Regions from separate parts of the Pseudomonas sp. CC11G genome, predicted to be linked through region 3. Evidence: predicted binding sites of a transcription regulator. Region 3 holds the regulator's gene; each other region holds the start of a gene.
What was found. The regulator sigma-54, encoded in region 3, starts transcription at its own class of promoters, with help from an activator protein. The targets are predictions, from matches to a motif close to ANTGGCATNNANNTTGCTNT.

Region 1 (3,274 bases), on a different contig from region 3:
TCCTCATCGGTCAATTTCAGCCCTGTAGGGTCCGTATACATCAGTCCCGCCAGGGCTATGTTGAAAATATTGTCATATTCGGGGCTCTTTAATCCTAATAGCCGTTGGGCTTCGTACCCGTTTTGGCGGTAGTACATTATGGGTTTGTAGACCATTTTGAAGCCTTCCTGTTGAGGCATGGCTCGGTAGGCATCGGTGGTTCTGGCGGTGGTAAAGGGGTTGCCAGAATCGCTGTCTCTGCCATAGATGATTTGTGGCACGTTCTCGCGGCTTAAAGCTGCTTTTTCTTGCGCATAGCTAGGGATATTGGCGGTTTCTACAGTGGCTGAGCCGCCAAACTTGGTATCGGTGATAAGAATGCCTACATCTCCGAGCGGGCCGTATTGTTCCGGGTAGTTGATGGCTCGGCCGTAATAAACCTGGCCTGTTTTGCGGTGATAGAACCCGGAGGTGGTGCCGCTCATACAGTGTTCAGCTGTAACAACTACACGCGGCGTAATTAACGTTCCTGAACAGCTGTAGTTGCCCACAGCCCAGTCTGGCACCTGTGCGCCAGTCAATACGGTGCCTGTGTACAAGGCGTGTGCAGAGGAACTCATGGCCAGTGCGGTACCACACGCAATGGCCAGCGAGGTGAGTCGCAGGAGCTTTGGTTTTGTCATCTTGATATTTCCATGATCTAAGAACTGAAGACTGAGGCCGCAATTGCCTCGTTGGTAACGCGTCTTCAGTGTTCTCTCCTCTCACCAGGTTCGAAGCCGGACGCTTCGCGGCCCCGCGCGCGGCATGTCGAGAAACAGCGCGGAAGGTGTCGCTAAAGCGAAGGTATTTGGACGTTGCCTACGTGTGAGAACGGTTTGGCAGGGGCACCGTTGCCGCTTTTGCCACAAGCGGCAAACCCTTAACCGGCAACCCCGTCGCCATTGCCGGGCAGCGGAAAAGCCTTGCCGTTTCAGCTGATTATTCTTGCCGTAAATTTATCAAGTCGTTGATTTGTAAGGCTTAAATAAGTTGGCACAGGGTTTGCTAAATGTCTTGCACGCAAATCCAGTTCGCCAGTTGGCAAGGTTCGCACCATGAGCATCAGCTTTGATTCAGCACTCGGCATTCACGAAAAGGCATTGGGCTACCGCTCCCAGCGTGCCGAAGTGCTGGCCAACAACCTCGCCAACGCTGACACCCCTGGCTTCAAGGCCCGTGATCTGGACTTCGCCTCGGTGCTCGCCGCCCAGGCTGAAAAGAACAAGGGCGGCTTCTCGCTCGCTACCACCAACACCGGCCACATCGCCGCTGAAGGTCTGGACGCCGGTGACGCAGGCCTGAACTACCGCGTGCCGACCCAGCCTTCGGTGGACCAGAACACCGTCGATGAGCAGATCGAGCAATCCAATTACGCAGAAAACGCTGTGCAGTTCCAAGCCAGCTTCACCCTGCTGAACGCCAAATTCAAAGGCCTTGTTGCTGCGATTCGCGGCGAATAACGGAGACGAACCATGTCCCTTTCCAGTGTCTTCAATATCGCCGGTACCGGCATGAGTGCTCAGACCACCCGCCTGAACACCATCTCCAGCAACATCGCCAACGCCGAGACCGTCTCGTCCAGCGTCGACAAGACCTACCGCGCCCGCCACCCGGTGTTCGCCACCATGTTCACCGACCAGCAGACCCAGCAGAACGGCGCCGGAACCTCGCTGTTTGCCGACCAGGACAACTCCGGTCGGGGCGTGCAGGTGATGGGTGTGGTCGAAGACCAGAGCAGCCTGACGCCGCGCTACGAGCCCAACCACCCGGCCGCGGATAAAGACGGTTACGTCTACTACCCGAACGTCAACGTGGTGGAAGAGATGGCCGACATGATCTCCGCCAGCCGTGCGTTCCAGACCAACACCGAAATGATGAATACCGCCAAACAAATGATGACCAAGGTTCTGACCCTGGGTCAGTAATTCGAACGTAGGGGAAAGAAATGGCCGTCGATAGCGTAAGCACCCAGAGTTCGATACTGGACCAGTATGCCGTCAAGGATACGACTACCAAGGACAAGACCCTGGGCAAGGACCAGTTCCTGCAACTCTTGGTCGCGCAAATGAACAACCAGAACCCGCTGGACCCGCAAACCAACAGTGAATTCGTGGCGCAACTGGCCCAGTTCACCCAGGTGGAAAGCTTGGACAACCTCAACACCAGCGTGGAGAGCATTCTCTCCAGCACCCAGTCGTCGCAGGCGCTGCAAGCCTCGTCGCTGGTGGGTCGCAAGGTGATCCTCTCCACCGACACCGCCGTGGTCGACACCAGCGAAACCTTCAAAGGCAGCATCGCGCTCACCAGTGGCACCGACAACCTGTACGTCAACGTGCTCGACAGCAAGGGCAACCAGGTGTCGCGCGTCAACCTGGGCCAGCAATCAACCGGCCAGGTCACCTTTATGTGGGACGGCAAAGATTCCAGCGGCAATGTCATGGCGCCTGGCACCTACAGCTTCGACGCCATCGCATCGGTAGGCGGCAAAGACGTGGCCATGGGCACCAGCCTCCCAGCCAACGTCGACAGCGTCACCCTGGGGATCAACGGCGGCGAGATGCTGCTGAACCTCGCAGGGCTGGGCAGCATCGGCATTTCCAAAGTTCAAGTGATAGGTCAATAACCGCCGGCAACCCCGGCCGTTTCAGGAGCATCCCATGTCGTTCAATATCGGACTTAGCGGTATCAAGGCCGCCTCCAGTGACCTGAATATCACTGGTAACAACATCGCCAACGCCGGCACCGTGGGCTTTAAACAGTCCCGTGCCGAATTCCAGGACCTGTATTCCTCGTCCATGCTGGCCTCCAGCAGCAACGCCATCGGTAGCGGCGTGTTGCTGGGCAACGTTGCCCAGCTGTTCAACCAGGGCACCATCGACTACACCGAAAACGCCCTGGACATGGGTGTGAACGGCAACGGCTTTTTCGTGACCAGCAACAACGGTTCGATCAGCTACACCCGTGCCGGCTACTTCGGTACCGACAAGGCCGGCAATATCGTCGACAACAACGGCTACAACCTGCAGGGCTACTCGGTAGACGGCAACGGTCAGCTGCAGAACGGCGTGGTCGGTAACCTGAGCATTCAGACCTCCAACCAGGCGCCAAAGGCCACCACTGCGATTACCCAAAGCTTCAACCTGAACTCCAGCAGCAAGGCGCCGACTAACACGCCGTTCGACCCGAGCGATCCGACCACCTACACCTCGTCGACCTCGGTGAATATCTACGACGCCCAGGGCAACGCCCACGT
Region 2 (3,274 bases), on a different contig from region 3:
TTTTACGGCATGACGGCCAAAGGCTATTCGCTGTCGGAAATTCTTCGCGAGGTTAATGCCAAGCTCAAACGCATTCTGCCGGTGGGCGTGTTCTGCTGCGCCACGCTGCTTAACCTGAGTTTTCAGCGGCGCATCGTAGAGGTCTGGAACGGCGGCCTGCCCGATGGCTACCTGCACCGCATTGCCACCGGCGAGCGCTTGCCACTGGTGTCGCGGCATTTGCCGCTGGGCGTGTTGGAGCCGGCGGACTTTCGCGATGCCTGCGAGATCTACCCGATGGAGCTGGGCGATCGGGTGTTTCTGCTTTCTGATGGCGTGCTGGAAACCAGCAACCCCGCCGAGCAACTTTTTGGCGAATCGCGCCTGTTGAATGTGTTTGCCGCCAACCGCCAGCCCGACCTGCTGTTCGATGAAATCCAGCAGGCGCTGGGGGCATTTCGCGGCAAGGCGCAAGACGACGTGAGCATGGTCGAGTTGTGCCTGGTGGAGGCCGACTCCTTGCCGCGTCCGCCTCTGGCCTTTGCCGATAGCGGGCAGAGCAGCCCACAGGATTGGTCCGCCAGCTTCGAGTTCCGCGCGCAAACCCTCAAACGCCTCAACCCGCTGCCGTTTCTGTTGCAGCTGCTGTTGGAAGTGCAGGGCCTGCGCCTGCAGGGCGGGCCGCTGTATAGCGTGCTGGCCGAGCTGTATTCCAATGCCCTGGAGCACGGCGTGCTGGGGCTGGACTCGCAACTCAAATGCGATGCCGCAGGCTTTGCCCAGTACTACCGCGAGCGTAGTCAGCGCTTGGCCGAACTGGACCAGGGCTACGTACGGTTTCATTTGCAGCTGCTGCCCGAAACCCATGGCGGGCGTCTGGTGATCAAGGTTGAAGACAGCGGCCCCGGGTTCGATGTGCAACAAGTCCTGGAACGCCAGCGCACTGCACAGAGTCTATCGGGACGTGGTCTGGGTCTGATTCGCCGACTTACCGAGCGCTCTACCTGGGCTGAAGACGGGCGCGGGGTCAGCGTGGAGTTCTCGTGGAACGATCAGGCATAATCGCTGGCGTGTTGCTCAGGGAGAGAACCGGTGGCTGATATTCATCTCGACAGTGCCGTGTTGGCGGGCTTGCAAGACATCATGGAAGCCGAGTATCCGCTGCTGCTGGATACCTTTATCGCCGACTCCGAAGAGCGCCTGCGCCTATTGCACGCCGCCGTGGCCAATAGCGACGCGCAAGAACTGCGCCTGGCCGCGCACAGCTTCAAAGGCAGCTGCAGCAACATGGGCGCCCCGGCCCTGGCGCAGTTGTGCAAGCAACTGGAAGACGACTCGCGCAACGCCAATGTGCTGGATGAAGCGCCGGCGGTGCTCGAACAGATCGAGCGCGAATTTGCGATTGTGCGCATCTTGCTCAAGTCCGAACGCCAGCGTTTCTCCGCTCTCTGATTCTTTTGTGTAGCAGCGACCTTGGTCGCGAACCCTGCAAACCCCCGGTCGTGATCGCCTCTTCCAGGGTTCGCCAGCAAGCTGGCTCCTACGGGTATTTCAGCGCCGATACAAAGTTGGCCCAGCCTTTGCTATCTCTCCTGCACGACCCATCCGCACGGAGAGAGTGCTAAATGTCCGTTGCCTCAGATCCACTCCTGAATTCCGCCCCGGTGGTCAAGCCGCAAGCGGCGTCTGCAAAGCCTCAGCCAAAACAGGCCGAGCCCAGCAATGACGATGCCTCCAGCTTTGCCAACGTGTATGCCAAGGAACGTCAGGACAAGGCTGTCGACCGCAGTGATGCGGCGGCAAAAGCCAAGCAAGCCAAGGCCAAAGACAAGTCTGACGACAAGACCGACGACAAGGATTCGGCCGATGCCGCCCCGGCAACGGCAACCAAAGCCGACCCGGCGGTTGCCGATAGCGGCAATACCTTGCCGACCGACGAGGCGGCCGCCGCCGATCCGGTGATCGACCCGATGGTGCTGTTGGCGTTGGCCGGTCAGCAGCTGCAGCCGACCACGCAAGACACCGCGTTGCCGACCACGGGCGAGGGCGATGCTGCGCTGGAAATTCCGCTGTCGCTGACCGGTTTGGCGACCGCGCAAATTACCAAGACCGAAGATACCGGCCACGACCCGCAAGTCGATGCGATGAGCGAGTTGCCGGGCGTCGACCTGGTGCTTGATCTGGCCGCCAAGGCACAAGCCGCCGTGCAGAAAGCCGGCACCAACCCATCGGCCGCCCAGGCGGGCCAAACCGGTGGCCAGGACTTCGCTGCCGCCATGGCGCAACTGACCGCTAACCCGGAAAGTGGCGAGGCCAAGGTGACCGATGAGCTGGGGCTGTTCGAGAAGGGCAAGGATGGCATCGAAGCGCTGAAGGACAGCAGCACCGACCTGCACAGCGACGCTTTCGCCAACAAGATGAACGCGTTGAACCAGGCGGTGAATCAGCAGGTCACCCAGGCTCAGCGCACGCCGCTGGTGCCCGGCGCGCCGGTGTCGATGCAGCAGGGCGTATGGACCGATGAGGTGGTGGACAAGGTGATGTGGATGTCCAGCCAGAACCTAAAGTCGGCTGATATTGCCCTCGATCCGCCCGACCTCGGGCGCCTTGAAGTCCGTATCAACATGACGCAGGACGCGGCCACCCAGGTGACCTTCGCCAGCCCGCATATGGCCGTGCGTGATGCGGTGACGGAATCGATGCAGCGCCTGCGCGATATGTTCACCCAGCAAGGCATGACCATGGATGTCAACGTCTCCGACCAGTCGCTGAACCGCGGCTGGAACGGCCAGAACGGCAACGACAGCCAGCAGAGCCGCGGTGGCTCGGGCAATAACAGCTTTGCCGGCAGCGACGACGACATCAGCATCAGCACCAGCGAAATCCGCAGCAGCGGCTCTGTTGCCGGTGGTCGCGGCCTGGTCGACTATTACGCCTGACCTGTTTACCCGCCCGGGTGAACTAAACTGACAGCGCCCGCTTGCCGTTTTGGTAAGCGGGCGTTGTCGTTTCTGCGCCGCCAGGCTTGCGAAAAAAGGCGAGACGGAAAACCGGCGCATGGCAAAGTTGCTGGTATATTCGCCGACATTGTTGGCGGCATCCACTGGGGATTAATTGTCGTGCAAAACAGCTTGTTAGCCCTCGTGCCTGGCAAGCTGGCATAACACTTGCTCCTAACCCTTTGAACACGGATAGAATTCCGATCAGTGACGGATTATTGGCATGGCTAAGAAAGAAAAAGCGGCACCACCGGCCGATGGCGCTGCACCAGCGCCCGGTAAGGGAAAGCTGAAGC
Region 3 (3,274 bases):
CGCCGTCGATGGCGTCGAAATCAACCGCCGACTCCAGGCGCAACAAGGCGCTGATCGGCGCCGTGCAGCCGGGCAAGCGGCAGTGGGGAATGGCGATGCCATTGCCAAAGCCGGTGGAGCCCAGTTTTTCCCGGGCCACCAGGCTTTCGAAAATGTCTTGGCCGTCCAGGTCGGGCAATTCACGCGCGACCAGGTTGGCGATTTGTTCGAGTACACGCTTTTTGCTGCCGCCCGGCACGCCCACAAGGGAGCGGCCGGGGGTCAGGATATTTTCAAGTCGAATCATGGGTTGGGTTGGTGTCAGCGGACTGTGGCGCCTTGCAGGCGACCCAGCTGCTTTTCCTTATGTTTGATAAGTTGGCGATCGAGTTTGTCGGTGAGTAGATCGATGGCAGCGTACATGTCGTCATGTTCGGCGTTGGCGACCACTTCGCCTCCGGCGATGTGCAAAGTCGCTTCGATTTTCTGCTTGAGCTTCTCGACCTCCATGGTCACTTGCACGTTGGTGATCTTGTCGAAGTGGCGTTCCAATCGACTGAGTTTCTCGTCGATGTAGTCGCGTAGGGCGTCGGTCACATCCAGCTGATGTCCACTGATGTTGACTTGCATACCGCTTTCTCCTTATTGCCGTGTGTAAGAGACAAGCTATCGGGCTTGTCGCCGGAACACTTTGGCCTTGGATCAGTGTAGTCGTCTTGCCAGAGCAGGGTTCGCCGGGCGAACCCTGAATAACGTTTACATCAGTCGCTTACGTTCACTGGAGGGCGCTATCCCGAGGGATTCGCGGTACTTGGCGACTGTGCGACGGGCTACCTGAATGCCCTGTGCCTCCAGTAAACCAGCGATCTTGCTGTCACTCAACGGCTTTTTCGCATTTTCCGCGGCAACCAGTTTTTTGATGATTGCGCGGATCGCCGTGGACGAGCATTCGCCGCCTTCGGAGGTGCTGACGTGGCTGGAAAAGAAGTACTTCAGCTCGTAAATGCCACGCGGGGTGTGCATGAACTTCTGCGTGGTAACGCGTGAGATGGTCGATTCGTGCATGCCCACCGCTTCGGCGATGTCGTGCAGCACCAAGGGTTTCATCGCTTCGTCGCCGTAGTCGAGGAACCCACGTTGGTGCTCGACGATCTGGCTGGCCACTTTCATCAGCGTTTCGTTGCGGCTTTGCAGGCTTTTGATAAACCAGCGCGCCTCTTGCAGCTGATTGCGCATGAAGGTGTTGTCGGCGCTGGAGTCGGCACGACGCACGAAACCGGCGTATTGCGGGTTGACCCGCAGACGCGGCATCGCTTCCTGGTTCAGCTCCACCAGCCAGCGATCGTTGTGCTTGCGCACGATAACGTCAGGCACCACGTATTCCGGTTCGCTCGCTTCGATCTGCGAGCCCGGGCGCGGGTTGAGGCTTTGAATCAGCTCGATGACCTGGCGCAGCTCGTCTTCCTTGAGCTTCATGCGGCGCATCAGTTGGCTGTAATCGCGGCCGCCGAGCAGGTCGAGGTAGTCGCCAGCCAAACGCTGGGCCTCGGCCAGCCATTGGGTTTTGGCGGGCAGCTGACGCAGTTGCAGCAGCAGGCATTCGCGCAGGTCGCGCGCGCCAATGCCGGAGGGTTCGAATTGCTGGATGCGGTGCAGCACGGCTTCGACTTCGTCGAGCTCGATGTCGAGCTCCGGGTCGAACGCGTCCAGCACTTCTTCGAGGGTTTCTTCCAGGTAGCCCTGGTCGTTGATGCAGTCGATCAGGGTGACGGCAATCAGCCGGTCCTTGTCGGACATCGGCGCCAGGTTGAGCTGCCAGAGCATATGGCTTTGCAGGCTTTCACCGGCCGAGGTGCGGGTGGTGAAGTCCCACTCATCATCGTCGTTGGAGGGCAGGCTGCTCGCGCTAGTCTGGTAGATGTCTTCCCAGGCGGTGTCGACGGGAAGCTCATTGGGAATGCGTTCGTTCCATTCGCCTTCTTCCAGGTTGTCGACGGTAGGCGCCGAGGTTTCCTGGTAGCTGGTGTCCTGGTAGGACTCTTCGCTGTTCGGCGCGGCGGGCGCGCTTTCGGCGCCATCGGCCAGCGGATCGCTATTGTCGAAGTCCTCGCCTTCTTCCTGGCGTTCGAGCATGGGATTGGACTCCAGCGCCTCCTGAATCTCTTGTTGCAGATCCAGGGTCGACAGTTGGAGTAAGCGGATGGCTTGTTGCAGCTGCGGTGTCATCGTCAGCTGCTGGCCCATTTTTAGGACGAGCGATGGTTTCATGGAGGGGGCTTAAGACCTTATTCGCCGGCGCATACGCGCTTTCCACAACGAGGGCGCATGAGCGCCACCAGGAAGCAAATTATATGCCTATGTTTGAGGGGTTTGCCTAGTCCTCAATCGAAGTCTGTAGTGCGTGTCCGAAATTCACTACAGACGGGTACTGCGGGCGCCTGTTACAGGCGGAACTCATGACCCAGATACACCTCTTTCACCAGCTGGTTGGCCAGGATGGTTGCAGAGTCGCCCTCGGCAATCAGCTGGCCGTCATTGACGATATAGGCCGTTTCGCAGATATCCAGGGTTTCACGCACGTTGTGATCGGTGATCAGCACGCCAATGCCTTTGGCCTTGAGGTGATGAATGATCTGTTTGATATCGCCAACAGAAATCGGGTCGACACCGGCGAACGGTTCGTCCAGCAGAATGAATTTTGGCGCAGTGGCCAGCGCGCGGGCGATTTCCACCCGGCGACGTTCACCACCGGACAGGCTCATGCCGAGGTTGTCGCGGATATGGCTGATATGGAATTCCTGCAGCAGGCTTTCCAGTTCCTTGCGGCGGCCGGCACTGTCGAGCTCTTTACGCGTTTCGAGAATGGCCATGATGTTGTCGGCCACCGAGAGCTTGCGAAAGATCGACGCTTCTTGCGGCAGATAACCGATACCGGCGCGTGCACGACCGTGCATGGGCAGGTGGGTGACGTCCTGTTGGTCGATCAGCACGCGGCCCTGATCGGCGTTTACCAAACCGACGATCATGTAGAAGCAGGTGGTTTTGCCGGCGCCGTTCGGGCCGAGCAGGCCAACGATCTGACCACTTTCAATCGACAGGCTGACATCACGAACCACCTGGCGGCCCTTGTAAGCTTTGGCCAGGTGTTGGGCTTTAAGAGTCGCCATTACTGCGCCTGTTTGTCGGCCGGCTGGGCGCCAGCGGGTTTGGTCTTGGGCTGAATAACCATGTCGATACGCGGGCGCGGGCTGGTGACGTTGGTGCCATTGGCACGGCCGGCGTTAACGATCTGGCG

Region 1: flgB (flagellar basal body rod protein FlgB) is a predicted target of sigma-54. The motif match lies at 1,011-1,030, and genes of this name have one in related genera.
Region 2: AC0V2S_RS23240 (flagellar hook-length control protein FliK) is a predicted target of sigma-54. The motif match lies at 1,547-1,566, and genes of this name have one in related genera.

What each region holds. Positions count from the first base shown of each region.
Region 1 is NZ_JBWBZC010000013.1:125,226-128,499, forward strand. Features, by position in the region: gene AC0V2S_RS16950 (trypsin-like serine protease) at 1-662, opposite strand, end outside; gene flgB (flagellar basal body rod protein FlgB) at 1,077-1,481, shown strand; gene flgC (flagellar basal body rod protein FlgC) at 1,494-1,946, shown strand; gene AC0V2S_RS16965 (flagellar hook assembly protein FlgD) at 1,967-2,644, shown strand; gene flgE (flagellar hook protein FlgE) at 2,679-3,274, shown strand, end outside.
Region 2 is NZ_JBWBZC010000025.1:70,603-73,876, reverse strand. Features, by position in the region: gene AC0V2S_RS23250 (SpoIIE family protein phosphatase) at 1-1,041, shown strand, start outside; gene AC0V2S_RS23245 (Hpt domain-containing protein) at 1,072-1,431, shown strand; gene AC0V2S_RS23240 (flagellar hook-length control protein FliK) at 1,605-2,918, shown strand; gene fliL (flagellar basal body-associated protein FliL) at 3,202-3,274, shown strand, end outside.
Region 3 is NZ_JBWBZC010000011.1:111,193-114,466, forward strand. Features, by position in the region: gene ptsN (PTS IIA-like nitrogen regulatory protein PtsN) at 1-286, opposite strand, end outside; gene hpf (ribosome hibernation-promoting factor, HPF/YfiA family) at 301-609, opposite strand; gene AC0V2S_RS15085 (RNA polymerase factor sigma-54) at 736-2,247, opposite strand; gene lptB (LPS export ABC transporter ATP-binding protein) at 2,421-3,146, opposite strand; gene lptA (lipopolysaccharide transport periplasmic protein LptA) at 3,146-3,274, opposite strand, start outside.